3 regions of the Streptomyces luteogriseus genome follow, and region 3 is predicted to be linked to each of the others. Evidence: riboswitches for the same ligand, from Rfam matches in the RefSeq annotation. Region 3 holds a riboswitch; each other region holds the start of a gene.

Region 1 (10,336 bases), 1.3 Mb from region 3:
CGCTGACCACCCTCGGCACCGCCCTCGCGGTGAGTGCCGCCGCCCTCGCCGCCGGGCTGCTGCTGGGGCTGCTGCCGAGGGTGTCCGGGCCGCTGGTCGACACCCTCAGCGCCGTACCGCCGGTACTGGCCGGGCTGCTCGTCACCGGCGTCTTGGGCAGCGGGACCTGGACGCCCGCGTTCGCCGTGGCCGTCGTGGCCTGGTCCCCGCTGGCCGCGCACACCTCCTCCCTGCTGCGGCAGGAGCGCGCTACCACGCACCTGACGGCCACCCGGGCGCTGGGCGCCGGCCGCTGGTACCTGCTCCGGCACGAACTGCTGCCCGCCGTCGCGCCCCCGGTCGCCCGGCACGCCCTGCTCCGCCTGCCGGGCATCGCGCTCAGCCTCGCCGCACTGGGCTTCCTCGGGCTGGGCGCCCAGCCGCCGTCCCCCGACTGGGGCCTGCTGCTGGCCGAGAACCAGCCGTACGCCGAGCGCGCCCCGTGGGCCGTCCTCTTCCCCGCCGCCGTACTCGCCCTGCTCGGGGCCCTCGCGGTGACGGCCGCGGGCGGCGTACGGCTTCCCCGGCGGCGCACCCGGCCCGCCGGCCCGGCCGGACCACCCGCGGACCGGGTCGTGCCGGCCCCGCTCCGGCGACCGGACCACCCCGACGCCCTCCTGACGCCCGTGTCCGCCTCACAGACAGAAGAACGATGACCGACCCCGCCCCCCTCGCACCGGCCCGCGAGGCCGCCCGCAGGTCCGACGCCGGGACCCGTGACAGCACCTGGCGCCTGTGCCGGGAACTGTCGCCGCTGCTGCGGCTGCTGATCCTCACCCAGCTCGCCTTCAACATCGGCTTCTACGCCGTCCTGCCGTTCCTCGCCGCACATCTCGGCAGCGCGATCGGCATGGCGGGCTGGCTGGTCGGGTTCGTGCTCGGGCTGCGCACCTTCAGCCAGCAGGGGCTGTTCGTGGTCGGCGGCTGGCTCGTCGACCGGTTCGGGGTGCGACCGGTCGTGCTGGCGGGCTGCGTGCTGCGGATCGCCGGGTTCGTCTGGCTCGGGTACGCGCGGGCGCCGGGGGCCGTGATCGGGGCGGTGCTGGTGATCGGGTTCGCCGCCGCACTGTTCTCCCCGGCCGTGGAGTCCGAGGTGGCCCGCCAGGCGGTGGTCTGGGAGGAGGGCGGCCACGGGCCGCGCACCCGGGTCCTCGCCCTGTTCAGCGTGGCGGGCCAGATCGGGGCGTTCGCCGGGCCGCTGCTCGGCGCGCTGCTGCTCGCCGTGGACTTCCGCACCGCGTGCCTCGCGGGTGCCGCGGTCTTCGTCCTCGTCCTGGCCGGGCACCTGTGGCTGATGCCGCAGCACATCCCCGGCCGGGTCCGCGTCCGGAAGCGGGGTGGGGCCCGCGCCCTGCTGCGCAACCGCCGCTTCCTCGCCCTGTGCTGTGCCTACGGCACCTATCTGCTCGCCTACAACCAGCTGTATCTGGCCCTGCCGGACGAGGTGCAGCGCGCGGCGGGCTCCCAGGCGCCGCTGTCCTGGCTCTTCGCCCTGTCCTCGGTGCTGGTGGTGTTCACCCAGCTGCCGGTGACCCGCTGGGCCGGCGACCGGCTCGATCTGCGCCGTTCGATGACCGCGGGACTGTTGCTGATCGCGTCCGGCTTCGCGGTGGTGGCCGCGGCCCGCCCGGCAGGCTGGACCGGCACCGCCGGGCTGCTGCCGGCCGCGGGCTTCGTGATCTTGCTCACCGTGGGGCAGATGCTGGTGGTGCCCGCAGCCCGCGCCTGGGTGCCCGACCTCGCCGAAGAGGGCCGGCTCGGGCTCTACATGGGCGCGTTGTCGTCCGTCTCCGGTCTGATCGTCCTGGCCGGCAGCGCGGCCACCGGCTCGCTGCTCGACCTGGGGCTGCCGGCCGCCGTGCCGTGGCTGGTCCTCGCGGCCGTACCGGCCCTGGCGGTGCCCCTGCTGCCGCGCCGTGCGAAGGAGGCGGGCACCGGGGGCTGAGACCCCGCTCGCGCTCCGAGGCAACCGGGCCTGCCGGGGTGTCACCCCGGCGGGCGACCCCTTCGTTCCGGTTCGCTCCGGGAATCACCGGAGCGCACCCTTCGCGGACACCGCTGCGGAGTTCGGTGGCCGCGCCGCGCCAGTATCCTGGGTCGGCTGCGGCACCCCCCACCAATCCCCGTGCGTAAGCGGGGAGTTCGGCCTGCGGCAACGACTTTCCCACACGTGAGACGAGGACGAGTGCTGCTAGCGGGCCGCTACCGGCTGGATGTTGAGATCGGGCGCGGTGGAATGGGAGAGGTCTGGCGCGCGTACGACGAGACGCTCGCCAGAGCGGTGGCCCTCAAGCTGCTGCTCCCCCAGGACACCGATGCCACGGCGACCTCCCGGTTCCGTCTGGAGGCTCAGACCGCCGGGCGTCTCAACCACCCCAACGTGGTCGGCGTCCTGGATTTCGGCGAGTACGACAACCGGCTGTACCTGGTGATGGAGCTGGTCGAGGGCGACAGCCTCGCCGGAGTGCTGGCCGGTTCCGGCGCCCTCCCCGCCGAGCAGGTGGCCGATCTGGCCGCACAGGCGTCCGCCGGACTCGCCGCCGCGCACGGGCAGGGCATCGTGCACCGGGACGTCAAACCCGCCAACCTGCTGCTGGACACGGGCGGCACCCTGAAGATCGGCGACTTCGGCATCGCGCGGTTCCTCGACGACCCGGGCGCCGCGCTCACCGCCACCGGGCAGATCGTCGGCACCGGCCTCTACCTCGCTCCCGAGCGCGCCCTGGGCAAGCAGGCGGGTCCCGCCTCCGACATGTACTCCCTGGGCTGCGTGCTCTACCAGCTCCTCAGCGGACGTCCACCGTTCCAGGCCGACACCGCCGTGGCCCTCCTCCACCAGCATCTCGACTCCGCCCCCGTGCCGCCCCGAGAGCTCGGAGTCACCGGACTGCCACCGGCGTTCGAGAACTACCTCCTCGGTCTGCTCGCCAAGCAGCCCGAGGACCGGCCCACCGCCCAGCAGGCCGCCGAGTGGTTCGCCGGGGGCGCCTGGCGTGGCCTGCCCGAGCCGCTGCCGCAGGCCTCGCCGCCGCGGCCCAGGACGACGTCCACGGCGATGCCCGCCGGGCCGGGGCCGTACGCGGCGGCCGAGGCCGGCACCCCGACCACGTACGCCCTGCCCGCCACCACGGGACACCGCAGCGCGGCCCGGGCGGCCCAGGCGGGGCGTTCGGGCCGCTCCCGCGGGCGCGGCGGCCCGGGCAACCGGTCGCGACTGGCCGCGACGGCCGCCGCCGCGGCGCTCTTCCTCGCCGCGATGCTCATCGGCATGCGCTGGTTCTCACCCGACACGACCGCGGAGGGCACCGAGCCCGACGCGTCCCCGACCGCGAGCAGCCCCGCCGCCACGCCGTCCACCGACAGCGCGTCGTCTTCGTCCGCCGGTTCCGAGGCCGGTCCCGGGGCCGGTCCGGCGGCCGGTCCGGGGGTGGCCGGCACGCCGGCCACCGGCACCGTGGCCGATGTCACTCCGTCCGTGCCGGCCGCTTCCCCGACACCCGACGCGCCCGCACCCGGATCCCCGGCTCCGACGCAAGAGGCGGGCGCGGGCGGGCCGGAGCAGCCGACGCCGGAGAAGCCGGGCCAGGCCGGGGATGACGGGGAAGGCGACGGCGGCGGGGACGACGAGGGCGACGGCTGACACGGCCCGGACGTCGCACGGTGGCGCCCCTGACCGTGGCGTGTGGATCAGCCGGGGGATGCGCCGGTGTGCGAGTGGGCGCCCCCTCGCGCGCCCCCTGGGTGGCTTGTCATCGCCCTTACCCCGGCCTTATTGTCACCAGGCCTTGGTGAACGGGAAATCCGGTGTGATGCCGGTGCGGCCCTCGCCACTGTGAATCGGGAAGTCCGGCTCCAGCCCTCACGGGCAGCCACTGGGTCCTTGTGACCCGGGAAGGCGGAGTCCGGGCGGTGGTACCCGTCAGCCAGGAGACCGGCCAAGGCGCGTCAACCATCCACGAGGTGCTGGAGAGGGTCTGCTGAGCCATGCACATTGCCGAGGGTTTCCTTCCTCCGGCGCACGCGGTCGCCTGGGGCGTCGCGTCGGCGCCGTTCGTCGTCCACGGGGTCCGGTCGCTCACCCGTGAAGTGCGCGAGCACCCCGAGAGCACTCTGCTCCTCGGTGCGTCCGGCGCCTTCACGTTCGTCCTGTCCGCCCTGAAACTGCCGTCCGTCACCGGCAGTTGCTCCCACCCCACCGGCACGGGCCTCGGAGCCATCCTGTTCCGGCCGCCCATCATGGCGGTGCTGGGCACCATCACCCTGCTGTTCCAGGCGCTGTTGCTCGCGCACGGCGGCCTGACCACGCTCGGCGCCAACGTCTTCTCCATGGCGATCGTCGGCCCCTGGGCCGGATACGCCGTCTACAAGCTGCTGCGGCGCTCCAACGCGCCGCTGATGGTGGCGGTGTTCTCCGGCGCGTTCGTCGCCGACCTGTCCACCTACTGCGTCACCAGCGTGCAGCTGGCGCTCGCGTTCCCCGACCCGGGCAGCGGATTCCTGGGCGCGCTCGGCAAGTTCGGTTCCATCTTCGCCGTCACGCAGATCCCGCTCGCGGTGAGCGAGGGTCTGCTGACCGTGCTCGTGATGCGGCTGCTGGTGCAGTCCAGCAAGGGCGAACTGACCCGGCTGGGTGTGCTCCTCGCCAAGAAGCAGACCCGGACCGAGACCGAGGTGGCGGCGCGATGAAGAGGAACACGAAGATCAACCTGGTGTTGCTGTTCCTCGTGGCCGCGCTCGCCGTGCTGCCCTTGGCGCTCGGTCTCGGCGACCACAAGAAGGAGCCGTTCACGGGCTCCGACGGCGAGGCCGAGACGGCGATCACCGAGCTGAAGCCGGACTACGAACCGTGGTTCTCACCGCTGTACGAACCGCCGTCCGGTGAGATCGAGTCGGCGTTGTTCTCCCTCCAGGCGGCTCTCGGTGCCGGGGTCCTCGCCTACTACTTCGGTCTGCGCCGGGGCCGCAGGCAGGGCGAGCAGCGGGCGCTGGAGCGGGAGGCCGACAGCGCGCTCGCCGGCGCCGCCGGGAAGTCCACCGCGGAACAGGACTGAGCCCGGGTGCTGCCGATCGACGCGGCGGCGCACAGCAGTCGCTGGCGCCGCCGCCATCCCGTGGACAAGGCCGTGCTCGGGCTCGGCCTCACCGTGCTCGCGATCTCGCTGCCGCCCTGGCCGGGCGCGGCCCTGGTGCTGCTGACCGCCCTGGTGGTGCTGCTGGGGCCGGCCGGTGTGCCCGGCCGTCGGCTGTGGCGGGCCTACCGGGTGCCGCTGGGCTTCTGCGTGACCGGCGCGGTCACGCTGCTCGTCCAGGTCGGCGGTCCGGGCGGTTTCGTCTCCCTCGCGGACGACGGGCCGCTCCGGGCCGGGGAGTTGCTGCTGCGCACCTCGGCGGCCTCCCTGGGCGTGCTGCTGTTCGCCTTCACCACACCCATGTCCGACCTGCTGCCCCGTCTGGTCCGGGCCGGGGTTCCCGCGCCGGTCGTCGACGTCGCGCTGGTGACGTACCGGATGAGCTTCCTGCTGCTGGACTCCATGCGGCGTATCCGGGAGGCCCAGGCGGCCCGGCTCGGGCACACCCACCGGGCCGCGGAGTGGCGTTCCCTGGCCGGCCTCGGCGCCACCGCGTTCGTCCGCGCCTTCGACCGGGCGACCCGGCTCCAGGCGGGACTCGCCGGGCGCGGCTACGACGGCACCCTGCGCGTCCTGGTGCCCGAGGCCCGGGTCTCCGTCCGCTTCACGGCGGTCAGTTGCGCGCTCCTCGCGGCGCTGGCCGTCCTCACCCTCGTACTGGAAAGGCCGCTGACATGAGCGAGCCCGCCCTCGTCGCCCTGCGGGGCGCGTCCTTCGCCTACGAGGACGGCCCGACCGTGCTCAGCGGGCTCGACTTCGACATCCGCGAAGGGCGCTCGCTGGCCCTGCTGGGCCGCAACGGCAGTGGCAAGACCACGCTGATGCGGCTGCTCTCCGGCGGGCTGAAGCCGCACGAGGGGCGGCTGACGGTCCAGGGGCAGCCGGTGTCGTACGACCGCAAGGGGCTGACCCGGCTGCGGACCACGGTGCAGCTGGTCGTGCAGGATCCGGACGACCAGCTGTTCGCGGCGTCCGTCGAGCAGGACGTGTCGTTCGGGCCGCTGAACCTCGGCCTCGACGACGCGCAGGTACGGGCGCGGGTGGCGGAGGCGCTCGCCGCCCTGGACATCACGGCCCTGGCCGACCGGCCCACCCATCTGCTCTCCTACGGGCAGCGCAAGCGCACCGCCATCGCGGGCGCGGTCGCCATGCGGCCGCGCGTCCTCGTCCTCGACGAGCCGACGGCCGGGCTCGACCCCGACGGCCAGGAGCGGCTCCTCACGACCCTCGACGGCCTCCGCGCCGCCGGCACCACGGTGGTGATGGCCACCCACGACGTCGACCTCGCTCTGCGCTGGGCCGACGACGCGGCGCTCCTCACCCCGTCCGGTGTCCGCACCGGTCCCGCGGCCGCGGCGCTGGCCCGCACCGACCTCCTGCGGGAGGCGGGGCTGCGCCTGCCGTGGGGCGCGGCTGCGGCGGAGCTCCTGCGCGCGCAGGGGTTGCTGGCCGAGGCGGAGCCCGGCCCGCGTACAGCGGACGAACTCGCCGCCCTGGTGGGCGGACGGCTGGGGGCGTCCGGAGGGTGAGGGCGCCGGCGCGTGCGTGACGCCGGCGGTCGCCCGAAACCTGCTGGTCCTGCGTCGCGGCGTCGCACTACGGTGTCGAGGTGGATCTCTTCTCTCACACCTGGACGGCCTTGCGCGCGGCGGTGGCGGAGCTCTCCGACGAGGACTTCGGGCGGCCGTCCGGCTGTACGGGCTGGCTGGTACGGGACCTGGTGTGTCATCTGATCGTCGATGCCCAGGACGTCCTGATCACGCTGGCCACCCCGTCCGACCGGGAACCGACGCGGGACGCGCTGACCTACTGGGACGTCTCCGCCGCCCCGCCGACCGGTGACGACCCGCTCGACGCGCTGACCGTCCGGCTGGCCGCCGCGTACGAGGATCCGAGCCTGCTGAAGTTCCATCTGGACGACGTCGGCTCGGCGGCGGGCCGCGCGGCCCTGCTCGCGGACCCGGCCGGGCGGGTCGGCACCCGTGACGAGATCCTCACCGTGGGCGACTTCCTCTCCACGTACGTCATGGAGTGGACGCTGCACCACCTCGACCTGATCGCCTGCCTCCCGGACGCGGAGCAGCCGCCCGCGGAGGGTCTCGTCCGGTCGCGGGAGATGCTGGAGCAGATCGCGGGGAGCCCGTTCCCGTCCGCCTTCCACGACGTGGACGCCCTGCTGGTCGGCACCGGGCGGCGGCAGCCGACGGAGGAGGAGCAGGCGCGGCTGGGCGAGCTGGCCTCGAAGGTGCCGCTCTACCTGGGCTGATTTCCGTGTCGTCGCCGCGTCGCCCGTCGGCCCGCCGTCGAATCCCTCCGGCCGAGGTGGGAGCATGGTCGGCATGGACATCCGTGGCAGGAACAACGTCAACGTCGTGGGCCCCGACGACGCGCCCGTGCTGGTCCTGGCACACGGGTTCGGGTGCGACCAGAACATGTGGCGGCTGGTGGTGCCGGAGCTCTCGCGGCGCTATCGGGTGGTGCTCTTCGACTACGTCGGTTCCGGCGGCTCGGACCTCGCGGCCTGGAGCGAGGAGCGGTACGCGTCGCTCCAGGGCTATGCCGCCGACGTCGTCGACGTCTGCGAGGAGCTGGACCTGCGGCAGGCGGTGTTCGTGGGGCACTCGGTGAGTGCCATGGTCGGGGTGCTGGCGGCGCAGGCGGCGCCGGAGCGGATCGGGGCGCTCGTGATGGTGACGCCCTCGCCGTGCTACATCGACGACGAGGGGTACCGCGGCGGCTTCAGCACGGAGGACATCGACGAGCTGCTCTCCTCCCTGGAGGCGAACTACCTGGGCTGGTCGTCCGCGATGGCCCCGGTGATCATGGGCAACCCGGAGCGGCCGGAGCTGGGCCAGGAGCTGACCAACAGCTTCTGCGCCACCGACCCCGACATCGCCCGCGTCTTCGCCCGTACGACGTTCCTCACCGACAGCCGCGACGACCTGAAGGGCGTCTCCGTGCCGACCCTCGTCCTGGAGTGCGAGCAGGACGCCATCGCGCCCCGCGAGGTCGGCGCCTACGTGCACGCGGCGATCCCCGCTTCCCGGCTGGTCACGCTCGACGCCACCGGGCACTGCCCGCAGCTCAGCGCGCCGCAGGCCACCACGGGGGCGATCCTCGATTTTCTGGAGTCCCTGCAGTGATGTGCCGTACGGGCGGCGGCGTGCCGGAGCCCACCGGGACCGGGGGCGAGGCGAGCACGGACGCGGCGTTCACCGCGCTGCTGGAGGACAGCGCGGACGACCTGTACGAGTCCGCGCCCTGCGGCTACCTGTCCACGATGATGGACGGCACCATCGCCAAGATCAACAACACCCTCCTGGACTGGCTCGGGCTGGACCGTGAGGCGGTGGCGGGCCGCAAACGCTTCGCGGACCTGCTCAGCATCGGCGGGAAGCTGTACCACGAGACGCACTTCGCTCCCCTGCTGCGCATGCAGGGGGAGCTCAGGGGCATCGCCCTGGACATGCGACGCCAGGAGGGTGGCCCGCTGCCGGTGCTGGTCTCCGCGGTGATCAAGCACGGCAGCGAGGGCGAGCCCCTGCTGATCCGGATCACCGTCTTCGACGCCTCGGACCGCCGCTCCTACGAGAAGGAGCTCCTGCGCCGCCGCGAGGAGGCCGAGCGGGCCCGCGCCGAAGCGGAGCGTGCCCACGCCGAGGCGGACGAGGCCCGGCGGCAGGCCGAGGCGGACCGGGCCAGGCTGGCCGACGCGCTCGCCGTCCTGCAGCGTTCCCTCGTGCCGGACTCGCTGCCCGCCGTGCCGGGCCTGGAGTCGGCCGTCCACTACCACACGGCGGCGCCGGACCAGCTCGGCGGCGACTTCTACGACCTGTTCCCCGTGGCGGGGGACCGGTGGGCGTTCTTCCTCGGGGACGTGTGCGGAAAGGGCCCGGAGGCCGCCTCCCTCACCTCGCTGACCCGCTACACCCTGCGCGCCGCGGCCCACCACGACCCGGATCCGGCCTCGGCGCTGAGCACGCTGAACGCCGTGCTGCACGAGCGGTACACGGGCGACGGCAATCCCCGGTACTGCACCTGCATCTTCGGGATCGTCGAGCCGGGCGGCGAGCACGGGCCGACGACCGTGCGCCTCGCCTCCGGTGGTCACCCGCCCGCGCTCGTGCTGCGGTCCGACGGCCGCGCCGAGTTCCTGCCCACCCCCGGCGGGCTGCTCATCGGCGTCGTCCCCGGCGCGCCGATCGGCACCGCCGAGACCGTCCTGGCGCCCGGTGACACGGTCGTGCTGTACACCGACGGCCTCACCGAGGCTCGGACCGGCCCCGGCCGCGACGACCTGTACGGCGAGGACGCCCTGCACGCCTTCGCCGCCGACCACGCCCCCGCCTCACCGCACGAAGTGATCACCGCCCTCACCGGGCTGCTGGAGAGCTTCGGCGACGGCCTCGACGACGACACCGCCCTGCTGGCGCTCGGCGTTCCCGCCACCCCCTCCCTCATAGACCCCGCGACGAACCACACCTCATGAACCCGCTCAGCATCAGTCAGCGCGACAGCGCGACCGGGCCCGTGCTGCACGTGGCCGGCGACCTCGACTTCGACCAGGCCCCCGTCCTGCGCGGCCGGCTCGACCAACTCCCCCTGTCACCGGGGCAGTGTCTGGTCCTCGAACTGTCCGGCCTCGCCTGCTGCGACTCCTCGGGCATCACCGCCCTGCTCGCCGCCCGCCAGCACGCCCTGGCCGCCGACGCCGACATCGTCCTGGCCGCCGTACCGGCGAACCTGCTGCGCGTCCTCACCCTCGTCGGCCTCGACCAGGTCTTCACGCTGCGCCCGGACTCCAGCGCCGCGTCATGACCCGTCCTCGGCCCCGGCCCGGACGAAGACCGGCTTGAGGTGCTTCTCCGGCAGCGCGGCCGGCAGGTCCTCCCAGTCGATGACGTGGGAGACGACCTTCCCGGGGTCGACCCCTCCCGAGGCGGCGAGCGCGAGGGCGTCGGGGATAGGCGCAGGGCGCCGTCCGAGGTGAGTCCGGCGGCGGACACGACGCCTCACCCCGCAGGACCTCTCCGACCTCGCCTGACGCACCGGCAGGGGCGCCTTCACCTCCCCTTCCGGTGCGCGCCACCGTCCCACCCCGAATCCGCCCGCCGCGCCCCGGGGCGCTCCCCGCTCACCACCCTCCGGCCGGAAAAGGCTTGGACGCC
Region 2 (10,336 bases), 600 kb from region 3:
GGGTTCGGGCGTCGATGATGCGCAGCACGAGGCGAGCGTAGGCGGGCGGGCGGGCACGCGCAGGCAGGTTCGGCGTTTTCCGGCCACCGTGGCGGAATCGCCCCACCAATGGCGCGCCCGGCCGCCCCAGTCAGACCAGCGTGCCCAGGAACCGCACATGAGGCCGGCCCTCGGGCCCTTCGCTGCTGACGGCGGCCCGCACCCCGTACACGTCGGCCATGAGCTCCGCCGTGAGCACGTCGCCCGGAGTGCCCGCGGCCACGACCCGCCCCGCGGACAGCACGACGACCCGATCGCAGTACATCGCGGCGAGGTTGAGGTCGTGCAGGGCCACCACGGTGGTGACCGGCAGGCCCGTGATCAGAGCGAGGAGGTCGAGCTGGTGGTGGATGTCGAGGTGGTTGGTGGGCTCGTCGAGGAGGAGTTCGCGGGGCTCCTGGGCGAGCGCGCGGGCGATCTGCACCCGCTGGCGTTCGCCGCCCGAGAGGGTGTGCCAGGGCTGTCCGGCCCGGGCGTCGAGGCCCGTGCGCTCCAGGGCGGCGCGCACCGCCCGTTCGTCGTCCGCCGAGGCGGGGGTCCAGGCGCGGCGGTGCGGGACGCGGCCCAGCCGTACGACGTCCTCGACCGTCAACTCGATCTGGGTGTCTGACTGTTGCTCGACCACGGCGAGGCGCCGGGCGACCGTGCGGCGGGGCAGGTCGCCCAGCGGTGTGCCGTCGAGGGTGACGACTCCCGAGGTCGGCGTGAGCAGCCCGGCCAGCAGCCGCAGCAGCGTGGACTTGCCGGAGCCGTTGGGTCCGAGGACGCCGACCGTGGAGCCGGTCTCCGGCGCGAGGGCGACGCCGTCCAGAATGAGACGCCCGTCGGCGCGGCGGCTGACCCGCTCGGCCCGCAGCCCCGCCACCGGTGCCTCCGCCCCGCTCACCGCGCCCTCCGCCTCCACCGCCGCCCCCGTGTCACTCATCGCACTCTCCTCGTCCGGTACAGCACCGCCACGAAGGCCGGCACCCCGATCAGTGACGTCACGACCCCCACCGGGACCTCCTGCGGATCGAGGACGGTGCGGGCCAGGGTGTCCACCCACACGAGGAACACCGCTCCCGCGAGGGCGGTGACCGGCAGCAGCCGCGTGTGCCCGGGTCCGGTCAGGGCCCGCGCGGCGTGCGGCAGGACCAGGCCGACGAAGCCGATCGCCCCGGCCGAGCTGACCAGCGCGGCTGTGAGCAGGGCCGTGACACACAGCAGCACCAGACGGGTCCGGGCGAGGGACACCCCGAGCGCGGCCGCCGCGTCCTGCCCGAAGGCGAAGGCGTCGAGGGTACGGGCGTAGGACAGGCAGACCACCAGGGCCACGGCCAGTACGGCAGCGCACAGCCACACGTCGGTCCAGCCGGCGCCGCCGAGCGAGCCGAGGAGCCAGAACAGCACGCCTCGGGTCGTCTCGGCGTCGGCGGAGGTCATCACGACGAAGGAGGTGAGGGCGGAGAAGAGCTGCATGGCGGCGACGCCCGCGAGGACGACCCGGTCGGTGGTGCCGCCGAGGGTGTGGCTGAGCAGCAGCACCAGCCCGAACGACAGCAGGGCGCCGAGGAACGCGCCCCCGGACACCGACAGGGCGCCGCCGCCCACGCCCAGCACGACCACGAGGACCGCTCCGGTGGAGGCGCCCGAGGACACCCCGAGCACGAAGGGGTCGGCCAGCGGGTTGCGCAGCAGCGACTGCATCACCGCACCGCACACGGCGAGTCCGGCCCCGCACACGGCGGCGAGCAGGGTGCGGGGCAGTCGCAGCTGCCAGACGATCCCGTCCCGGATCGGCGTCAGCTCCGAGCTGCCGAGGCCGAGATGGGCGGCCACCACGGACCACACGTCACCGACGCCGATGTCGGCGGGACCGATGGTGATGGCCACGGCGAGGGAGACGACGAGCGCGACGGTCCCGGCCGCGCCGAGCACGAGTCCTGCCCGGCGCCGGGGCCTGGTCCCGACAGCAGGCAGACCCTGGGCGGTCACTTCACCAGTCCGAACCGGCGCAGCCCGGCGGCGACCTGCTCCACACCCTCGACGGTGCGGATGGTCGGGTTCATGGCCTGCCCGCTGAGGAGCACGTACCGCTTGTGCCGGACGGCGTCCATGGTCCTCGTGACGGGGTTGGACTCCAGGAAGGCGATCTTCTTCGCGGCCGACTCGGCGGTCTGGGACTTGCGGGTCAGGTCGCCGATGACCAGGACGTCGGGGTCACGGTCGGCGACGGTCTCCCAGTTGACCTGCGGCCACTCCTCGTGCGTGTCGTCGAAGACGTTCTTCGCGCCGAGGGCCCGGGTGATGATGCCGGGCGCCCCGCAACAGCCCGCCAGGTAGGGCGACTCGGAGTTCGCGAACCAGTAGAGGAGGGTGACGTCGGAGGCGTCGATGCCGGCCGTGGCCTTCTTCATGCGCTGCTGGAGCGAGGCCACGAGTGCGTCGCCGCGCTTCTTCACCCCGAACACGGTCGCGAGGTCCCGGACTTCGCCGTAGACGGTGTCGATGTCCAGGGCCTTGTCGCGGGCGCCGTCGCCGCCGCCCGAGTTGTCCTTGCCGGCGCAGTCGGACGGGGAGACGTAGGTGGGGACACCGAGTTTCTCGAACTGCTCGCGGGTGGCGACGCCGCCCTTGCCGAGGGTGGAGACGAAGGACGCGGCGACGAAGTCGGGCTCGGTGTCCAGGACGCGTTCGAAGGACGGGTTGTTGTCGGCGAGGCGCGGCACCTTCGCGTCGGCCTTCTCCAGCCCCTTCATCACGGGGTCGGTCCAGGTGGCCGTGCCCGCGAGGCGGTCGGCGAGGCCGAGGGAGAGCAGGATCTCGGTGGTGCCCTGGTTAAGGGACACGGCGTGGCGCGGCGGGGCGGCGACGCGGACCTCGTGCCCGCAGTTGGTGAGGGTGACTGCCGCCTTGGCGTCGGTGGACGCGGCGCCGCCGCAGCCGGTCAGGAGCAGGGAGCCGGCCGCGAGCAGGGCGGCGGCACGGGCGGGTCGGGCGAGGGGCACGGGAACCAGTCCTCAGGCGTCGAGGGCCCATTCGCGGAGCCCGGTCGTACGGTGCTCCCCCGCCGCACGCGGCCGCGGGGGCCGCCAGCAGGTCTTCGGACTCGGGATCACCCGGATCGGAGCGCCTTCCCGGACGTCCACGAGGGAGTCCAGTGGCCGAGGCCCCGCCCGTCCCCCTCACCGCTGCGCGTCAGTTCCGGATTCGCACCGGATTCCCTGACCCACGTACATGGGTTCGACTGGCCTCGGCAAGCTATCACGGAGGCCGCCCGGGGAATCACCGCGCGTCCGGCGCCGTTGCACGAGGAGCAGTTCGTCCACGACTTCCGAGGAGGCCGCCGGTGTACGGCGACGAGGCAACGGTCCGCAGGATCCTCACCGAGCTCGGCGACACCTGGGCCGTGGTGGGCCTGTCGTCGAACCAGCGGCGCGCGGCGTACGGCGTCGCGGCCGTGCTCCAGCGCTTCGGCAAGCGCGTCGTGCCGGTGCACCCGAAGGCGGAGACGGTGCACGGGGAGCAGGGGTACGCGAGCCTGGCGGACATCCCCTTCGACGTGGACGTCGTCGACGTGTTCGTGAACAGCGACCTCGCCGGGGCCGTCGCGGACGAGGCGGTCGCCAAGGGCGCGAAGGGCGTCTGGTTCCAGCTCGACGTCATCGACGAGGCGGCGTACGAGCGGACCCGCGCGGCGGGCCTGGAGATGGTGATGGACCGCTGCCCGGCGATCGAGATCCCACGGCTGTCTCATCACGGCGTACAGAAACCCTGAAGCGTTCGCCAGGAAACACCCGCGCCCGGGCGGTTCGCGGACCGGCTGCCGCACCGGGAGCGCCCCTACCGACTGCCCGGCGGGAAGGTCCGCTCGCCGCTGTCGTTCGTGGTGGCCAACCTCATCATCTACTGGTCCACCTGGGGGCACCCTGTGGCGGCTCGGCGTGGCCATCGTTTTCGGCTACGTCCTGCTCGGCGGCTACGCCTGGTACGCCACGCGCAAGGGTCTGCCCGATGCGCCCCGGCTCGACTGGAAGGCCGCCCGGTGGCTGCCCGTCCATCTGCTGGGCCTGGGCGTCATCTCCTGGCAGGGCGGCTTCGGCGGCCGGGGGCACCTCGCCCTGGGGTGGGACATCCTGGTCATCGCGGTGTTTTCGCCGGCCATCTACTACTGGGCCCCGGCCTCGGCCTCCCTGGCCGGGGAGATCGAGCGGAGCATCGAGGAGCTGGCCGTCGCGGAGGTGCCCGTGCACTGAGAGCGGCCTCCATAATGTGCGCATGACCCGCCCCCTTCCGTCCGCCGACTCCGGTGCCCCGCAACGCTTTTCGGTCGTTGTCGTGGGCGCCGGCCCCGCGGGTCTGACCGTCGGCAGCATCCTGCGTGCCGCGTCCGTGGACTGCCTGGTGCTGGAGACCGAGACCCGGGAGTTCATCGAACAGCGGCCCCGGGCCGGGGTCATCGAGGAGTGGGCCGTACACGGTCTGGAGAAGCGGGGCCTCGCCCGCAACCTGCTGGACCGCGCCGAACTGCACACCGCGTGCGAGTTCCGCTTCGACGGCGAGCGGTACCGGTTCCCGTACGGTGAGTTGACGGGCAGTCACCATTTCGTCTATCCACAGCCGTTGCTGGTGACGGACCTGGTGCGCGAGTACGCCGACGTCCGGGGCGGCGCGATCCGCTTCGGCGTCCGGGACGTGCACGTCCACGACGCCGACACCGACCGGCCGTGGGTGTCGTACATCTGCCCCGGGACGGGTGAACTCCAGGTCGTGCACTGCGATTTCGTCGCGGGCTGTGACGGGGCCCGCGGGGTGAGCCGAGCCGCGCTCCCGCCCGAGCGGGTGCGGATCGCGCGGCACGACTACGGTATCGGCTGGCTGGCGCTGCTCGCCGAGGCGCCGCCGTCCACCGACTGCGTGCTGTTCGGCTGCCACGAGCGCGGCTTCGCCGGTCAGATGCCCCGCAGCCCCGAGGTGACCCGCTACTACCTCCAGTGCCCGCCGGGCGACGACGTGGAGAACTGGCCGCACGAGCGCGTCTGGTCGGAGCTGCGGGAGCGGCTCGGGGCGGCCGGTGTGCCGCCGCTGGCCGAGGGCCGGCTGATCGAGAAGCGCGTGCTGGACATGCACGACTACGTGGTCGAGCCGATGGCGCACGGCCGGCTCTTCCTCGCCGGCGACGCGGCCCATCTGGTCGCCCCGATCGCCGCCAAGGGCATGAACCTCGCCCTGCACGACGCCTTCCTGCTCGGCGACGCCCTGGTCGCGTGGCTCACCACCGGTGACGGCAGCGGCCTCGACGGCTACGCGCAGGCGTGTCTGCGGCGCGTGTGGGACTACCAGGAGTTCTCGCAGTGGCTGTCCGAGGTGTACCACGGCACGGCGGCGGGCGACCCGTTCCGCGCGGGCACCGCACTCGCCCGGCTGCGCCGTCTGTTCACCTCGCCCACGGCGGCCGCCGCCTTCGCCGAGCAGTACCTCGGGACGGCGGCGCGCTACTGAGCGAGCCGTGCTCAGTCGTGCGGGGGCCGGTCGCTGAGCCGGTGGTCGGCCACGTTCAGCGCTTCGTCGACGAGTCGGCGCAGATGACCGTCGCGCAGTGAGTAGACGACCCGGCGGCCCTCTTTGCGCGTGTCCACCAGGCCCGCGAGGCGCAGCCGCGCCAGGTGCTGGCTGACGGCGGGCCGGGCCGCTCCGCACACCTCGGTGAGCGTCGTGACGTCGGCCTCTCCCCCGGCCAGCGCGTGCAGCAGGGCGAGCCGGGTCCGGTCCCCCAGCAGGGCCAGCAGTTCGGCGGCGAGGGCGAACTGCTCCTCGCCGGGGCTGCGCGGATGCGCATCATGCGCAGATGACAGGTGCATGCGTGCGCTCATACGCACATAATGGCGCCACGGCACGGGTACGTCCACTCTCGCGCGCACCGGAAGGGGATCCACGTGAGCGATCGGCACGAGCACTCCCACCCTCATGAGCACACCCACGGGCCCGGTCAGGAACACGGGCACGACCGGGGGCACGACCACGGTCCCGGCCAGGAGCACCGGCACGACCGGGGGCACGACCACGGCCACCGGCACCGCCTTCGCCACCGGCTGGCCCACCTCCTCGCCCCGCACTCTCACGAGACTGCCGACAAGGTCGACTCCGCCCTGGAGTCCTCTGCCCGGGGGATGCGGGCGCTCTGGGTCTCGCTCGTCGTCCTCGGCGTGACGGCGCTGGCCCAGGCGGTCGTGGTGGCGGTCTCCGGGTCGGTCGCGCTGCTCGGGGACACGGTGCACAACACCGCGGACGCGCTGACCGCCGTCCCGCTCGGGATCGCCTTCGTACTGGGCCGGCGCGCGGCCACGCGCCGCTTCACCTACGGCTACGGGCGGGCCGAGGACCTGGCCGGTCTCGTGATCGTGCTGACGATCGCCGCGTCCGCGGCCTTCGCGGGCTGGACGGCCCTGGAGCGGCTGCTGGATCCGCGCCCGGTCCAGCACGTCCCGGCGGTCGCCGTGGCCGCCCTCGTCGGCTTCGCGGGCAACGAGTGGGTGGCCCGCTACCGCATCCGCGTCGGCCGCTCGATCGGCTCGGCCGCGCTGGTCGCCGACGGGCTGCACGCCCGCACGGACGGTTTCACCTCGCTGGCCGTGCTGCTGGGCGCCGGAGGATCGGCCCTGGGATGGCACCTGGCCGACCCCGTCGTCGGGCTGGCGATCACCGCGGCGATCGCGCTGGTGCTGCGGGACGCGGCCCGGGAGGTGTTCCGCCGGGTGATGGACGCCGTCGACCCGGCCCTGGTGGACCGCGCCGAGCGGGCCCTGACCGAGGTGCCCGGGGTGCGCGGGGTGGGTGAGCTGCGGCTGCGCTGGATCGGTCACCGGCTGCGCGCCGAGGTGGCGGTCGTGGTGGACGGCGACGTGACGGTGCGCGAGGCCCATCGCATCGCCGTGGACGCCGAGCACGCGCTGCTGCACGCGGTACCCCGGCTGACCGCGGCCCTGGTGCACGCCGATCCCGAGCCGGCCCCGGGCGAGGGCGACCCGCATCTGCCGCTGGCCCACCACATCGCCGCGTAGGCCGGCCGGCCCCGCAGCTGCCGCCGGGTCCACCGCCGACCGGCTCATCGCGACGTCGGGTCAGGAGACCCCGAGCCCCTCCAGCACCTCGGCGTGCGGCAGTTCGGCGAAGGCCTTGCCCGGGATCAGCAGCTTGCCGCGCCGCCGCCCGCTGCCGACGAGCACGTACGGCAGGTCGACGACGGCGGCGTCCACCAGGAGGGGCCAGCCGTCCGGCAGCCCGAGCGGGGTGATGCCGCCGTACTCCATGCCGGTCGCGCCGGTGGCCGTGTCCATCGAGGCGAAGGAGGCCTTGCGGGCACCGAGCCGGCGGCGCACGACCCCGTTCACGTCGACGCGGGTGGTGGACAGCACGAGGCATGCGGCGAGCGTGGACTCGCCGCCCCGCTTGCCCGAGACCACCACGCAGTTCGCCGACCGTTCCAGCAGATCCTGCCCGTAGTGCTCCACGAAGGTGGCGGTGTCGGCCCACTCCGGGTCGGTGTCGACGTAGACGATCTGCTCGGCGGGGACGCTGCCCTGCCAGTGGCGTACGGCGTCGGCGACGGGGCCGGTGAGTTCGTCGAGGCAGGCGGGGGCGGGTCGGGCGTCGTCAAAGTGTCCGATGGGTGCGCGCATGGCCGCACGCTAACAACAGCGGCCCGGTGGCGGACCGGACGTCTCAGGTCACGGGCGGCACCGAGACGGCCATGACCATCTCCATGGGCGCGTCACCGGTGTTGCCGTAGGTGTGCGGGACGTTGGCCTCGAAGTGGACGCTGGCGCCCGCGGGCACGCGGTGCTCGACGCCGTCGACGGTGAGGGTCAGTTCGCCCGCCGTGACGTGGAGCAGTTCGGTCGTGCCGGCGGGGTGCGGGTCCGACGGGCTGCTCTCACCGGGCATGAGCCGCCAGTCCCACATCTCCAGGGGGCCGGGCGCCTCGGTACCCGCGAGGAGCCGGTTGTAGCTGCCGGCGTCGGTGTGCCAGAGCCGTACGGCCTGCTCGGCCGGGATGACGCGCACGTTCGGGCCCTGCTCGTAGTCGAGCAGGGTCGTGATGCTGACGCCGAGCGCGTCGCCGATCTTGACGACGGTGCCGAGGCTGGGGTTGGTGCGGGCCTGCTCGATCTGGATGAGCATGCCGCGGCTGACGCCCGCCCGGGCTGCGAGCACGTCCAGAGTGAAGCCGCGCACCGCGCGCCAGTGCTTGACGCTCCGCGCCAGGGACTGGGTCAGCAGGTCGAGGTCCGACACATTCCGTCCAATATTCTGTATGACACAGTGCAATGCGCTGCACTATGGTGTGGTTCACCTGATCGTTCACTGAACTGTACTGCGAGGTATCCGTCCCATGACAGCGCTCTTCGCCTTGGCCACCAGCCTGCTGTGGGGGCTGGCCGATTTCGGCGGCGGTCTGCTGACCCGGCGCACTCCCGCGCTCACGGTGGTCGTGGTCTCGCAGTCGATCGCGGTCGTGGTGCTGGGCGCGGTCGTGGTGGCGACCGGCGGCTGGAGCGAGGCGGGGCCGCAGCTGTGGTTCGCCGTGGCGGCCGGGCTGGTCGGTCCGGTGGCGATGCTCGCCTTCTACAAGGCGCTCGCGCTCGGCCCGATGGGCGTGGTCTCGCCGCTGGGGTCGATCGGCGTGGCGGTGCCGGTCGGGGTGGGACTGATGCTGGGCGAGCGTCCCGGGCTGCTGCAGTTCACCGGCATCCTGGTGGCCGTCGCCGGCGTGTGCCTGGCCGGCGGCCCCCAGTTCCGCGGCGCTCCCGTACAGCGGCAGGCCATCGTCCTGACCCTGCTCGCGGCGTTCGGCTTCGGCGCGGTGATGGCCCTGATCGCCGAGGCGTCGACGACGCTGACCGGCCTCTTCCTCGCCCTGTTCGTGCAGCGGGTCACGAACGTCGCCGCGGGCGGGCTCGCGCTGTTCGTGTCGGTGCGCCGCGGGGCGCCCGCCCTTCCGGCGGACGGCTTCCCCTGGCGCACCCTGCCCGCCCTCGCCTTCGTCGGCCTCGCGGACGTCGCCGCCAACGGCACGTACTCGATCGCCGCGCAGCACGGCCCGGTGACGGTCGCCGCCGTGCTGGCCTCCCTGTATCCGGTGGTGACGGCAGCGGCGGCACGCGGCATCCTGCGCGAGCGGCTGCGGGCGGTGCAGGCCGCGGGCGCGGGCCTGGCCCTGGTGGGGACGGTCCTACTGGCGTCGGGCTGACCCCGGCAGCGACTCCCGGGGGTGCGGCGTCGGGCCGAACCCGGCAGAGGCTCGGGGGCGTTGCGGCGTCGGGCGAACCCGGCAGTTCAGGCCTCCGGCTCCAGCTCCGCGAGTCCCGCCGCGGCCTCCTCGTCCAGCTCCGCGAGCCGGGCAGCCGTCTCCTCATCCAGGCCCGACAGCGCACGGAGCTGCTCGGGGGTGACGCCCTCCGGTATCGGCACCGGCGCCGGGGTGCGCAGCGGCGGCTGCCAGCCGTCGGCGTCGGTCCAGCGCCGTACGACGCGGGCGGGCGCGCCCGCGACCACGGCGTGGTCGGGCACCGTTCCCCGTACGACCGCTCCGGCGGCCACCACAACGTTCCGCCCGATCCGGGCACCCGGAAGGATCACCGCTCCCGTGCCGATCCAGCAGCCGGGCCCGATCTCCACGGGCTCCATCCGCGGCCACTGCTTGCCGATCGGCTCGTGCGGATCGTCGTAGGAGTGGTTCGTCGACGTGACGTAGACGTACGGACCGAAGTAGCAGTCGCTGCCGATCGTGACCGTCGTGTCGGCGATGACGTGGCTGCCACGGCCCAGGACGACGCCGTCGCCGAGACGCAGGATCGGGTCCGGGCCGAGGTCGAGGTCGGGCATCAGGCCCGCGGTGAGGGTGACCTGCTCGCCGATGATGCAGTGGGAGCCGAGATGGATCCAGGGCTCGCCGAAGACCGTGCCGAGCGGGAAGGCGAGTCTGGTACCTGTTCCCATGGCGCCGAAGCGGTACCGGCCGGGGTGCTCGGCGGTGACGGAGGCCGTCCGCTGCAACCAGGCCCAGCCCGCGTGGACGGCGCGCTGCGTGAGGCCCCGCCGCCAGGATGAGAACGTGTTCTTGCGCTTCGGCACGAGCTCACGGTACTCAGCGGTAGCTCCGCCCGCGGCGTCGGCGGCCTGTGATCTTCACCCCACCGGGTGGCGTACGGTGTGCGCGTTGTCTACGACGTTTCGGGAGGCGGACATGGCGCAGCGGGCGATGATCACCGGGATCGGCGGCAGGGAGCCGGAGATCGACGCGACGGCGTTCGTGGCG
Region 3 (10,336 bases):
CCGTGCGGTCCGGGTCGAGGGTCTCGTGCTCCTGCGCGTAGTAGCCGAGCTTGAGGCCGTGTCCCTCGATGACCTTGCCGGTGTCGGGCTTCTCGGCCCCGCCGAGCAGGCGCAGCAGGGTCGTCTTGCCCGCGCCGTTGAGGCCCAGGATGACGACGCGCGAGCCCTTGTCGATGGCCAGGTCGACGTCGGTGAAGATCTCCAGCGAGCCGTAGGACTTCGACAGCCCCTCGGCCATGAGCGGGGTCTTGCCGCACGGGGAGGGCTCGGGGAAGCGCAGCTTCGCGACCTTGTCGGACTTCCGCTCGGCCTCCAGGCCGGCCAGCAGCTTGTCCGCCCGGCGGGCCATGTTCTGCGCGGCGACGGTCTTGGTGGCCTTGGCCCGCATCTTGTCGGCCTGCGAGTGCAGCGCGGAGGCCTTCTTCTCGGCGTTCTGCCGCTCGCGCTTACGGCGCTTCTCGTCGGCCTCGCGCTGCTGCTGGTAGAGCTTCCAGCCCATGTTGTAGATGTCGATCTGGGCGCGGTTGGCGTCCAGGTAGAACACCTTGTTGACGACCGTCTCGACCAGGTCGACGTCGTGGGAGATCACGATGAAGCCGCCGCGGTAGGTCTTGAGGTAGTCGCGCAGCCAGACGATCGAGTCGGCGTCGAGGTGGTTCGTGGGCTCGTCGAGCAGCAGGGTGTCCGCGTCGGAGAAGAGGATCCGGGCCAGCTCGATACGGCGGCGCTGACCGCCGGAGAGGGTGTGCAGCGGCTGGCCGAGCACCCGGTCGGGCAGGTTGAGCGCGGCGGCGATGGTGGCGGCCTCGGCCTCGGCGGCGTATCCGCCCTTGGTGAGGAACTCCGTCTCCTGGCGCTCGTACTGCTTGAGTGCCTTCTCGCGGGTGGAGCCCTGTCCGGTGGCGATGCGCTGTTCGTTGTCGCGCATCTTGCGGATCAGTACGTCCAGGCCGCGCGCGGACAGGATGCGGTCGCGGGCGAGGATGTCGAGGTCGCCGGTGCGGGGATCCTGCGGGAGGTAGCCGACCTCGCCGGAGCGGGTGATGGCACCGCCGGCGGGCATGCCCTCGCCCGCCAGGCACTTGGTCAGGGTGGTCTTTCCCGCGCCGTTGCGGCCGACCAGGCCGATGCGGTCGCCCTTGGCGATGCGGAACGAGGCGTTTTCGATGAGGACGCGGGCACCGGCGCGCAGCTCGATACCGGAGGCGGAGATCACGGACAGACTCCAGGGCGGATACGGGGGCGGGATGGACGGCTGAGGACGTTCCCGCCGTCTAATGCGCGAGGAGAATGGCCATGGGGGACAGTCTAACGGGGGCGTGCAACCACTTTTTCTGTGTGCGTGTGTTCGATCACCGGCGGCCGGGCGGAGGGTCGTTGTCGGTGGCCGATGGAAGACTGAGAGGACAGCCCCGCGAGACACGAGGAAGTGATCGCCATGGCAGGCACGTCCGGCGGGCGGCCGAGCATCTACCCGACGCTGCTGTACGCGGACGCGAAAGCCGCGATCCGGCAGCTCACGGAGGCCTTCGGCTTCACCGAGCTGTCGGTGTACGAGGGCGAGGACGGCTCGGTGCTGCACGCCGAGCTGGCGCAGGGCAACGGCGCGGTGATGGTCGGTACCAAGGGCCGGGGCGGCCTGTTCGACGCGGCCATGAAGAACGCGGGCACCACGGGGGTGTACGTGGTGGTGGACGACGTGGACGGGCACCACCGCCACGCCGTCGACCACGGCGTGGAGGTGCTGATGCCCCCGACGGACCAGGACTACGGCTCGCGGGACTACATGGCCCGGGACCTCGAGGGCAATGTGTGGAGCTTCGGGACGTACGCGCCCGAGATAGCGGGCTGACGTCCCGCGGGGCGGGCCCGCGGCCCTAGCTGCCGCCGGTGTGCACCTGGAAGGCGGCTCGGCGCACCGCCTTGGCCAGGGCCGGGTCGGGGTGGGCGGCGGCGAGGGCGACCAGGACCTGCACGGTGCGCGGGTGCCCCACGGCGCGTACCTCGTCCAGGAGCATCGGGATGGTCGGCTGCACCGCGGACTCCAGATGGCGCACCAGCAGCGGCGCCTCGCCGTGGTCGGCGACGGCGGCCGCGGTGTCCACCCAGAGCCATGTCGCCTCCTCGCGGGTGAGGACCTCATGGGCGTCCTCGGGGTCGGCGCCGTCGTGCTCGGCCAGCCACAGCAGCCCGTAGGGCCGGAGCGTGGGGTCGTCCAGCACGCCGCGGACGTCCGGCTCGGCGGGCGCGCCGACCACGCGCAGCGCCTCGAAGGCGAGGCCGCGCAGCAGGGCGTCCTCACCGCGCGCGGCGCCGAGGAGCTCGGTGACGGCACTGCCGACGGGGCGGGCGGCGAGCCAGGCGCGGTACTCGGCGCGGGCCGCGTTCGGGCGCAGCTGGGCGCAGCCCCGGAGCATGTCCTCGGCGGCCTGCTCGATGTTCCCGGCGGGGCTCTGCGCGGCGACGCAGATCTGCTCCAGCTTGACCCAGACGGCCCAGCTGCCGAGGGGGGTGAGGGTGGCCTGGCCGTCGCCGTAGGTGAGGGCGCCGACGGAGGCCAGGGCACGCAGGGCCCAGTCGAGCAGTGGGGCGAGCGGGGCGTCGGTGTGCTCCGGTTCGGCCGCCGGCTCGGGCTGGGGGCCGTAGGGGATCTCGCAGCGGGCGGTGCGCAGCTCGGTGACGCGCTGCTCGAGGAGGTCGAGGAGCTGCTCCACGGGGACGGGCCCGGCGGACAGCTGGAGGAAGGAGAGCGCCTGCGGCATGGCGGAGACGACCTCGGCGACGGCGGCGGGCTCGTGCTCCGCGGGCTCCGGGTGGGCGAGCGACCAGGCGTCGAAGAGGGCGACCCAGCCGCGCAGCACGGCGCTGTCGTCGCGGTTCCAGGCGCGCAGCCGCCAGCCGGGGCGGGCGCTGTCGCCGTGCACCTCGATGAGGCCGGCTAGGCGGGCGGTGTCCCAGTCGGCTCTGACCTGAGCCGGGGTCAGACCCAGATCGCGGGCCGCCCGTTCGGCGGTCGCCTCGGAGAGCGTGGCCTTGCCGTCGTCGGTGGCGCTGTCCCGGCCGGGGCCGAGCGCGGCGTCGGCCCAGCGGGCGACGCGGGCCGCGGCGGCCAGACCTGAGCGAGCCATTCTGGCCAGCTCCGCCGGTGCCGGGGTGCCCTCCGGAGGGCGCGGCGCGGGGCGGCGCGAGCGCCGCTGGTTCATCGCTTGGGGGGCGGCGGCCAGGGGTCGCGGGCGGACGAGTCGAAGCCTGGAGTCGCGCGGGATACGGGACGTCACGGGGGCAGTCTTCCGGTTGACGGTCCGAAAACCCAAACGGAATGTCACCGCGGGCGACGGGGATGGCCAACGCACCGGTTCGCGGGAGTGGTCGAGGGCCGGGAACAGGCCAGTGGTACGACGCTAAACGGAATCGTCGCGACCGGTCGGTGCGGAGCGGGTCGGGATGTGGTTGCGCCAGGGCGAAGGGGGCGTGAGCGGGGGGTGCGTGAGAGACCGGCACGGGGAGCGCATCGGCGGGTGGGCGACGGGCCGACAGGGGGAGCTCGGGCGCGAGGGCGCGACGGACCGGCAGGGGGTGTGCAGCAGCGGGGTCACGTGAGGGGCGTCACATCAGGGGCGTGAGGAAGCGGCGGAGCGCCTCCTCGTAGGCCTTCGGGTCGGCGTTCCACATGGCCCCGTGGGGCGCGTCGGCGACGGTGCGGAGGGCGACCATGTCCGGGCGGGCATCGGCGAGCCGGCGCGAGAGCCGCCAGGGGGCGACGGTGTCGCCCGGTCCGTGGAAGACGAGCGACGGGACGCGCAGTCCGTCGGCCGGGTCCTGGCCCGTGGCGCGGTCGCCGGTCAGGCCGGTGCGGCCCTGGGCGGCGCGGACCGCCAGGGGCAGCAGCGCGCCCGGGGTGCGGCGGGCCGAGGCGAGGGCGCGCAGGGTGGTCTCCCAGCTGAGCACCGGGGAATCCAGGACGAGCCCGGAGACGCGGTCGCGCAGTCCCGAGTGGGCGGCGGCCCGCAGGGCCATGGTGGCGCCGGTGGACCAGCCGTGCAGGACGACCTGGCGGGCTCCGTAGCGCACGGCGTAGCGGATGGCCGCGTCGAGGTCGCGCCACTCGGTCTCGCCGAGGTGGTTCAGGCGGTCGGGCGGGCGGGGTGCGCCCAGGTCGCCGCGGTAGGCGAGGGCGAGCACCGGGAAGTGGCTGCGGTGCAGGAACCCCATGACGTTCATGGCGAGTTCCCGGGTGGTGCCCAGGCCGTGCACGGCGATCACCCAGGTGTCCCGCTTGCCCGGCACGAACCAGGCGGGCAGGGCGCCGAGTTCGCCGGGGACGTCGACGTCGGCGTATTCGAGTCCGAGGGCGGCGCCGGGGTTGCCGACGTACACGTTCGGGGTGAGCCAGACCTTGTCGCCGGAGGTCAGCGTGCCGTGGGTGACGCTCTCCAGGCGGCGCACGACGGTGTCGGCCGATTGCGAGGCGCCGGTCAGGACGGGGCCGACGACCGCGTGGGAGCCGTTGCCGGAGAGGCCGTAGCGGCCGGGGCGCAGGGCGGCGAGGTCCCGGGTGAGGCTGATCTGCCCGGCGGCCGTGCCGTGCACCGTGAGCCGGGGCTCGGTGGGCAGGGGCCTGCCGGGGGGCGCCTTGAGCGCGGCGTCGCTGGCGAGCCGGCCGGCGGCCACCGCGGCGGCACCGGCTCCGATCACGGCGGTGACGGCAGCGGCCGTCGCTTTGACAGTGCGCACGGCTCCAGTGTCCTGGCGGATCCCGTGGGTGACCAGTGGGAGGCAGCGGCGGGGTGACGTCCGCGGCGGCCGTGCGGGCGGCTCAGCCTCGCTGCCCGTAACCGCGCAGCCGCTCCTCCACCTCCGTCAGCTGTTCCCGGGACAGCAGGCTCGGGGACAGGCCGGGCACCGAGGAGGCGGTGAGCCACAGGCGGCACATCCACTCCAGCTGGGCGGTGCGGTCGTAGGCCTGGGCGAGGGTGGCGCCGTGGGTGACGGTGCCGTGGTTGCGGAGGAGGCACCCGGAGCGGTCGGCGAGGGCGCGGAGCATGTTCTCGGCCAACTCGTCGGTGCCGTACGTGGCATAGGGGGCGACCCGGACGGGGCCGCCGAGCGCGGCGGCCATGTAGTGGATCAGCGGGAGCTCGCTCACGAGCGTCGAGACGGCCGTCGCGTGGACGGCGTGGGTGTGGACGACGGCCAGGGCGCCGGTGGTGCGGTAGACCGCGAGGTGCATGGGCAGCTCGCTGGTCGGGACGAGCGTGCCGAGGACCTGCCGGCCGTCGAGGTCCACACCGGTCACGTCGTCCGGCGCCAGCCGGTCGTAGGGGACGCCCGACGGCGTGACGAGGACGGTGTCCCCGACGCGCACCGAGACGTTGCCGGACGTGCCGACGACGAGTCCGTCCGAGACCGTACGGCGGGCCGTGGCGACGAGGTCCTCCCAGGCGTGTGCCTCCTCGGGGCGCGCACTCCTGAGCCGCGACTCCCCCGCGCCTCGCGCGCCCCCGCGTACGTCCCTCGTGCCCCGCTCGTCGCCTCGCTGCTCCGCCATGCCGCGATCCTGCCAGGGCGGGACGCAAAGCGCCGTCGGGCGGGGGCACTTCGGTCCGGAAACCGTGCGCTTCGTACACAACGACGGCGGGGGGCACTGCCGGGTGACCGGAACACCTTCAGAGGGTCACTCGACGGGCTGAAGTGGTTCGCTCGGGGCACCTGGCCACGGGGACACGGGGCCGCCGCTCCGGGGCGGAACGAGGATCCCCCGTTGCGGTCACCCCTGCGCCCCTCCCAGTTCATCTTCCGTTCACTCAGGTTGCCTACGTTCGTCTGGCCAATGACCTCGAACGATTGCCTGGGTAAATGGAAAGCTTCTCGCTGATCCTCGCGATTGTGGTTGTAACCGCTCTCGCGTTCGATTTCACGAACGGTTTCCACGACACCGCGAACGCGATGGCCACGACCATTTCCACGGGCGCCATGAAGCCCAAGGTTGCGGTGGCCATGTCCGCGGTCCTCAACCTGGTCGGCGCCTTCCTGTCCGTCGAAGTCGCCAACACGATCTCAAAGGGCCTCGTCGACGAGGCCGGCATCCGTCCCGAGGTCATCTTCGCCGCCCTGGTCGGCGCGATCCTCTGGAACCTGCTGACGTGGCTGGTCGGCCTGCCGTCCAGCTCCTCCCACGCCCTCATGGGCGGTCTGATCGGCGCCACGATCGCCTCGGCGGGCGTCGGCGCGGTGCACGGCGACGTGCTGGTCACCAAGGTGCTCATCCCGGCGATCGCCGCCCCGCTGGTCGCGGGCGTCGCGGCGCTGCTCGCCACCCGGCTGACGTACTCGCTCGGCAGCAAGGCCGAGGGCAAGGCGTCCAAGAAGGGCTACCGGGCCGGCCAGATCGCCTCCGCGGGCCTGGTCTCCCTGGCCCACGGCACCAACGACGCGCAGAAGACGATGGGTGTCATCACCCTCGCCCTGGTCGCCGGCGGCGCCGTCGCGCCCGACTCCGACCCGCCCATGTGGGTCATCCTCTCGGCGGGTCTCGCCATCGCGCTCGGGACCTACCTGGGTGGCTGGCGCATCATCCGCACCATGGGCAAGGGCCTCACCGACCTCCAGCCGCAGCAGGGCTTCGCGGCCCAGACGTCCGCGGCCACGGTCATCCTCGCCTCCTCGCACCTCGGCTTCTCCCTCTCCACGACGCACTCCGTGTCCGGTTCGGTGATGGGCGCGGGGCTCGGCCGCAAGGGCGGCGTGGTCCGCTGGTCCACCGCGACACGGATGTTCGTCGCATGGGGTCTGACGCTCCCGGCGGCGGCCCTGGTGGGCGCGCTCGCCGAGTACGTCACCGGCTTCGGCAGCTGGGGCACCGCCGTGGTGGCCGTCTTCCTCATCGCCTCCAGCGCAGCGATCTGGAAGCTGTCGCGGCGCGAGGTGGTCGACCACACCAACGTCAACGACACCGACGCCGACACCGCGGAGCCCGCGGGCGTGATCACCACGGCGATCGCCGCGGTGACGCCGCCCCCCGCGAGTGGTTCGGCCACGGCGGCGGAGGACCCGGTCCCCGCGTTCCCGTCGCAGGCCACCGCCGAGCGCACGCCGACCCCGACCACCACGGTCTGACCCCGCCACCGGCAACAAGGAAGAGTCTCCGATATGAAGATCGACTGGGCGGCGCTCGGCTCCGTCTTCGGTGTCAGCCTCGTGGTCACCGTGGCCCTCGTCGGCCTGTTCACCCTCGGCATCACGGGCCTGTCGCGCCGCGAGCGCGCGGTGGCCGAGGGCGGGACCGCGGGACTCGCGGTCACCGGCGCGTACGCGTGCTTCGCGGCGTGCGCGGCGGCCGTCGGGTACGGGATCTATCTGATCGTGGCCTGAGGGCCTGACGTCACGTCGTGTCCGCCGGGCGGCACGGGACTTCGGTTCCGTGCCGCCCGGTCGTCGTGTGTACGCGGAGGCGATGTGGGGTTGTCCACACTCTCCCCTCGCAGGTCAACGGCAAGTTGACGGCGGTTCCCGGCCGTGGTGGACTGCCGGGGCCAATACGGCGGCAGGAGAGGAAGCCGGTGAAAGTCCGGCGCGGTCCCGCCACTGTCACCGGGGTAGCAATCCCCGGGAGCCAGGAACTCTCACCGCCGGTCTCGTCGAACCAGGGCGTGGACACCCTGAGTGAGGACACATATCGCCATGCGCGGCTGCCGACCGAGGTTCAACGCCCCACCCCCGCCCGCCCTTCCGGCCGGCTGAGCCCATGGGTGCCGGTCGCGTCTTCGCGTACGGCGCCGCCGCCGGCCTGATCGGTGACCTGCTGCTCGGTGATCCTCGCCGGGGGCATCCGGTCGCCGCGTTCGGGCGGGCCGCGGGCGCCGTGGAACGGGTGCTGTGGCGGGACCACCGCGGGTGGGGCACGCTGCACACCGCCGTGTGTGCCGGAGGCGCCGTCGCCCTCGGGTCCGTCGCCGCGCGTGCCGTGCGGCCGTCCGCCGTCGCCTCCGTCGCGCTGACCGCGGCCGCCACCTGGGCCGTCGTCGGGGGCACGTCGCTGGCCCGGGAGGCCCGGACCATCGGGCGTGCCCTGGAGGCCGGGGACGTCGAGGCCGCCCGGGCCCGGCTGCCGCATCTGTGCGGACGGGACCCGCAGGCACTCGACGCCGACGGCATGGCCCGGGCCGTGGTCGAGTCGGTCGCCGAGAACACCTCCGACGCGGTGGTGGGGGCCCTGGTGTGGGGGGCCGTCGGCGGGGTGCCGGGGCTGCTGGGCTTCCGGGCCGTCAACACCCTGGACGCCATGGTCGGGCACAAATCGGCCCGCTACCGCCGGTACGGGTGGGCCTCCGCGCGGCTGGACGACCTCGCGGGGTGGCCGGGAGCGCGGCTGACCGCCGTACTCGCCGTGCTGGCCGGGCCGGAACCGCGGGGGGCCGTGCGGGCCTGGCGGGCCGACGCGGCACAGCATCCGAGTCCCAACGCCGGGCCCGTGGAGGCCTCGTTCGCGGGGGCCCTCGGGGTGCGGCTGGGCGGGACGCTCTCGTACGGCGGGCGGGTGGAGCACCGGCCCGTGCTGAACACGCGGGGGCGGGCCGTCGGCACGCACGACGTCGAGCGGGCCGTGCGGCTGTCGAAGCGTGTCACCTGGCTCGCGCTGGGGGTGTGCGCCGGGGCGCGGTTGCTGATGAGCACGCGGTCATCGAACAGGGGGAAATGACATGAGCGGTGGGCTTCTCGTCGCCGGCACCACCTCCGACGCCGGCAAGAGCGTCGTGACCGCCGGGATCTGCCGGTGGCTGGTGCGCCAGGGCGTGAAGGTCGCGCCCTTCAAGGCGCAGAACATGTCCCTGAACTCCTTCGTGACGACGGAGGGGGCCGAGATCGGGCGGGCGCAGGCCATGCAGGCGCAGGCCTGCCGGGTCGAGCCGACCGCGCTGATGAACCCCGTGCTGCTCAAGCCCGGTGGCGAGCAGAGCAGTCAGGTCGTGCTGCTGGGCAAGCCGGTCGGGGAGCTGAGTGCGCGCGGCTACCACGGCGGACGGCAGCAGCAGTTGCTCGGGACGGTGCTGGACTGCCTGGAGCAGTTGCGGGGCACGTATGACGCGGTGATCTGTGAGGGGGCCGGTTCTCCCGCCGAGATCAATCTGCGGCGGACGGACATCGTGAACATGGGGATCGCCCGGAACGCCGGGCTGCCCGTGCTCGTCGTCGGCGACATCGACCGGGGCGGGGTGTTCGCCTCGTTCTTCGGGACGGTGGCGCTGCTGTCGCCCGAGGACCAACGTTGCGTCGCCGGGTTCCTCGTCAACAAGTTCCGCGGGGACGTCTCCCTGCTGGAGCCGGGGCTGGACATGCTGCTCGGGCTCACGGGGCGGAAGACGTACGGTGTGCTGCCGTTCCGGCACGGGCTCGGGATCGACGAGGAGGACGGGCTGCGGGTCTCCCTGCGGGGAGCGGTGCGGGAGTCCGTCGTCGCGCCGCCCGTCGGCGAGGACGTGCTGCGCGTCGCGGTCTGCGCCGTGCCGCTCATGTCCAACTTCACCGACGTGGACGCGCTGGCCGCCGAACCGGGCGTCGTGGTGCGGTTCGTGGACCGGCCGGAGGAACTGTCCGACGCCGACCTCGTCATCGTGCCCGGCACCCGCGGGACGGTCCGCGCGCTGGAGTGGCTGCGCGAGCGCGGGCTCGCCGAGGCCCTGGTCCGCAGGGCAGCCGAGCAGCGGCCCGTCCTCGGCATCTGCGGCGGATTCCAGATCCTCGGCGAGCACATCGAGGACGACGTCGAGAGCCGCCGGGGCCACGTCGACGGGCTCGGGATCCTGCCCGTGCGGGTGCGGTTCGCCCGCGAGAAGACCCTCACCCGGCCGCGGGGCGAGGCCCTCGGCGAACGCGTCGAGGGCTACGAGATCCACCACGGGGTCGCCGACGTCACGGGAGGGATTCCCTTCCTGGACGGCTGCCGGGTCGGCCAGACCTGGGGCACGCACTGGCACGGCTCACTGGAGTCGGACGGCTTCCGGCGGGCCTTTCTGCGCGAGGTGGCGGCCGCCGCGGGCCGCCGCTTCGTGCCCGCGCCGGACACCTCGTTCGCCGCGCTGCGCGAGGAGCAGCTCGACCGGCTCGGCGACCTGATCGAACAGCACGCGGACACCGACGCGCTGTGGCGGCTCATCGAGTCCGGCGCGCCGCAAGGACTGCCCTTCATTCCACCGGGAGCACCCGCATGAGCACTGTGTTGTTGTTGTCGACCGCCGACACGGACCTGCTGGCGGCCCGGGCCGCCTCCGGTGCCGACTACCGGATCGGCAACCCGACCCGCGTGGACGTCCGGGAGGAGCTTCCGGCCCTGCTGGAC

Evidence for each region. A riboswitch is a leader RNA that binds a small molecule or an ion and turns the genes downstream of it on or off. The one in region 3 is predicted to bind cobalamin.
Region 1: another riboswitch for cobalamin. It lies ahead of BJ965_RS35725 (energy-coupling factor ABC transporter permease); the one in region 3 lies ahead of BJ965_RS30060 (cobalamin biosynthesis protein).
Region 2: another riboswitch for cobalamin. It lies ahead of BJ965_RS32890 (ABC transporter substrate-binding protein); the one in region 3 lies ahead of BJ965_RS30060 (cobalamin biosynthesis protein).

What each region holds. Positions count from the first base shown of each region.
Region 1 is NZ_JACHMS010000001.1:8,039,876-8,050,211, reverse strand. It holds gene BJ965_RS35740 (ABC transporter permease subunit) at 1-695, shown strand, start outside; gene BJ965_RS35735 (MDR family MFS transporter) at 692-1,984, shown strand; gene BJ965_RS35730 (serine/threonine-protein kinase) at 2,225-3,679, shown strand; cobalamin riboswitch at 3,809-3,993, shown strand; gene BJ965_RS35725 (energy-coupling factor ABC transporter permease) at 4,024-4,725, shown strand; gene BJ965_RS35720 (energy-coupling factor ABC transporter substrate-binding protein) at 4,722-5,090, shown strand; gene cbiQ (cobalt ECF transporter T component CbiQ) at 5,097-5,846, shown strand; gene BJ965_RS35710 (energy-coupling factor ABC transporter ATP-binding protein) at 5,843-6,697, shown strand; gene BJ965_RS35705 (maleylpyruvate isomerase N-terminal domain-containing protein) at 6,778-7,434, shown strand; gene BJ965_RS35700 (alpha/beta fold hydrolase) at 7,508-8,311, shown strand; gene BJ965_RS35695 (PP2C family protein-serine/threonine phosphatase) at 8,311-9,657, shown strand; gene BJ965_RS35690 (STAS domain-containing protein) at 9,654-9,986, shown strand; partial or broken gene BJ965_RS35685 (zinc-dependent alcohol dehydrogenase) at 9,981-10,139, opposite strand.
Region 2 is NZ_JACHMS010000001.1:7,354,889-7,365,224, reverse strand. It holds gene BJ965_RS32905 (hypothetical protein) at 1-28, opposite strand, end outside; gene BJ965_RS32900 (ABC transporter ATP-binding protein) at 131-964, opposite strand; gene BJ965_RS32895 (FecCD family ABC transporter permease) at 961-2,013, opposite strand; gene BJ965_RS32890 (ABC transporter substrate-binding protein) at 2,010-3,026, opposite strand; cobalamin riboswitch at 3,096-3,285, opposite strand; gene BJ965_RS32885 (CoA-binding protein) at 3,368-3,796, shown strand; partial or broken gene BJ965_RS32880 (APC family permease) at 3,824-4,274, shown strand; gene BJ965_RS32875 (4-hydroxybenzoate 3-monooxygenase) at 4,297-5,520, shown strand; gene BJ965_RS32870 (ArsR/SmtB family transcription factor) at 5,532-5,891, opposite strand; gene BJ965_RS32865 (cation diffusion facilitator family transporter) at 5,955-7,079, shown strand; gene BJ965_RS32860 (YbaK/EbsC family protein) at 7,140-7,697, opposite strand; gene BJ965_RS32855 (XRE family transcriptional regulator) at 7,741-8,313, opposite strand; gene BJ965_RS32850 (DMT family transporter) at 8,411-9,268, shown strand; gene BJ965_RS32845 (acyltransferase) at 9,355-10,152, opposite strand; gene BJ965_RS32840 (gamma carbonic anhydrase family protein) at 10,265-10,336, shown strand, end outside.
Region 3 is NZ_JACHMS010000001.1:6,750,076-6,760,411, reverse strand. It holds gene BJ965_RS30095 (ABC-F family ATP-binding cassette domain-containing protein) at 1-1,216, opposite strand, end outside; gene BJ965_RS30090 (VOC family protein) at 1,439-1,852, shown strand; gene BJ965_RS30085 (hypothetical protein) at 1,878-3,278, opposite strand; gene BJ965_RS30080 (alpha/beta hydrolase family protein) at 3,607-4,734, opposite strand; gene BJ965_RS30075 (class II aldolase/adducin family protein) at 4,817-5,548, opposite strand; gene BJ965_RS30070 (inorganic phosphate transporter) at 5,857-7,116, shown strand; gene BJ965_RS30065 (hypothetical protein) at 7,150-7,371, shown strand; cobalamin riboswitch at 7,487-7,644, shown strand; gene BJ965_RS30060 (cobalamin biosynthesis protein) at 7,745-8,698, shown strand; gene BJ965_RS30055 (cobyric acid synthase) at 8,700-10,208, shown strand; gene cobN (cobaltochelatase subunit CobN) at 10,205-10,336, shown strand, end outside.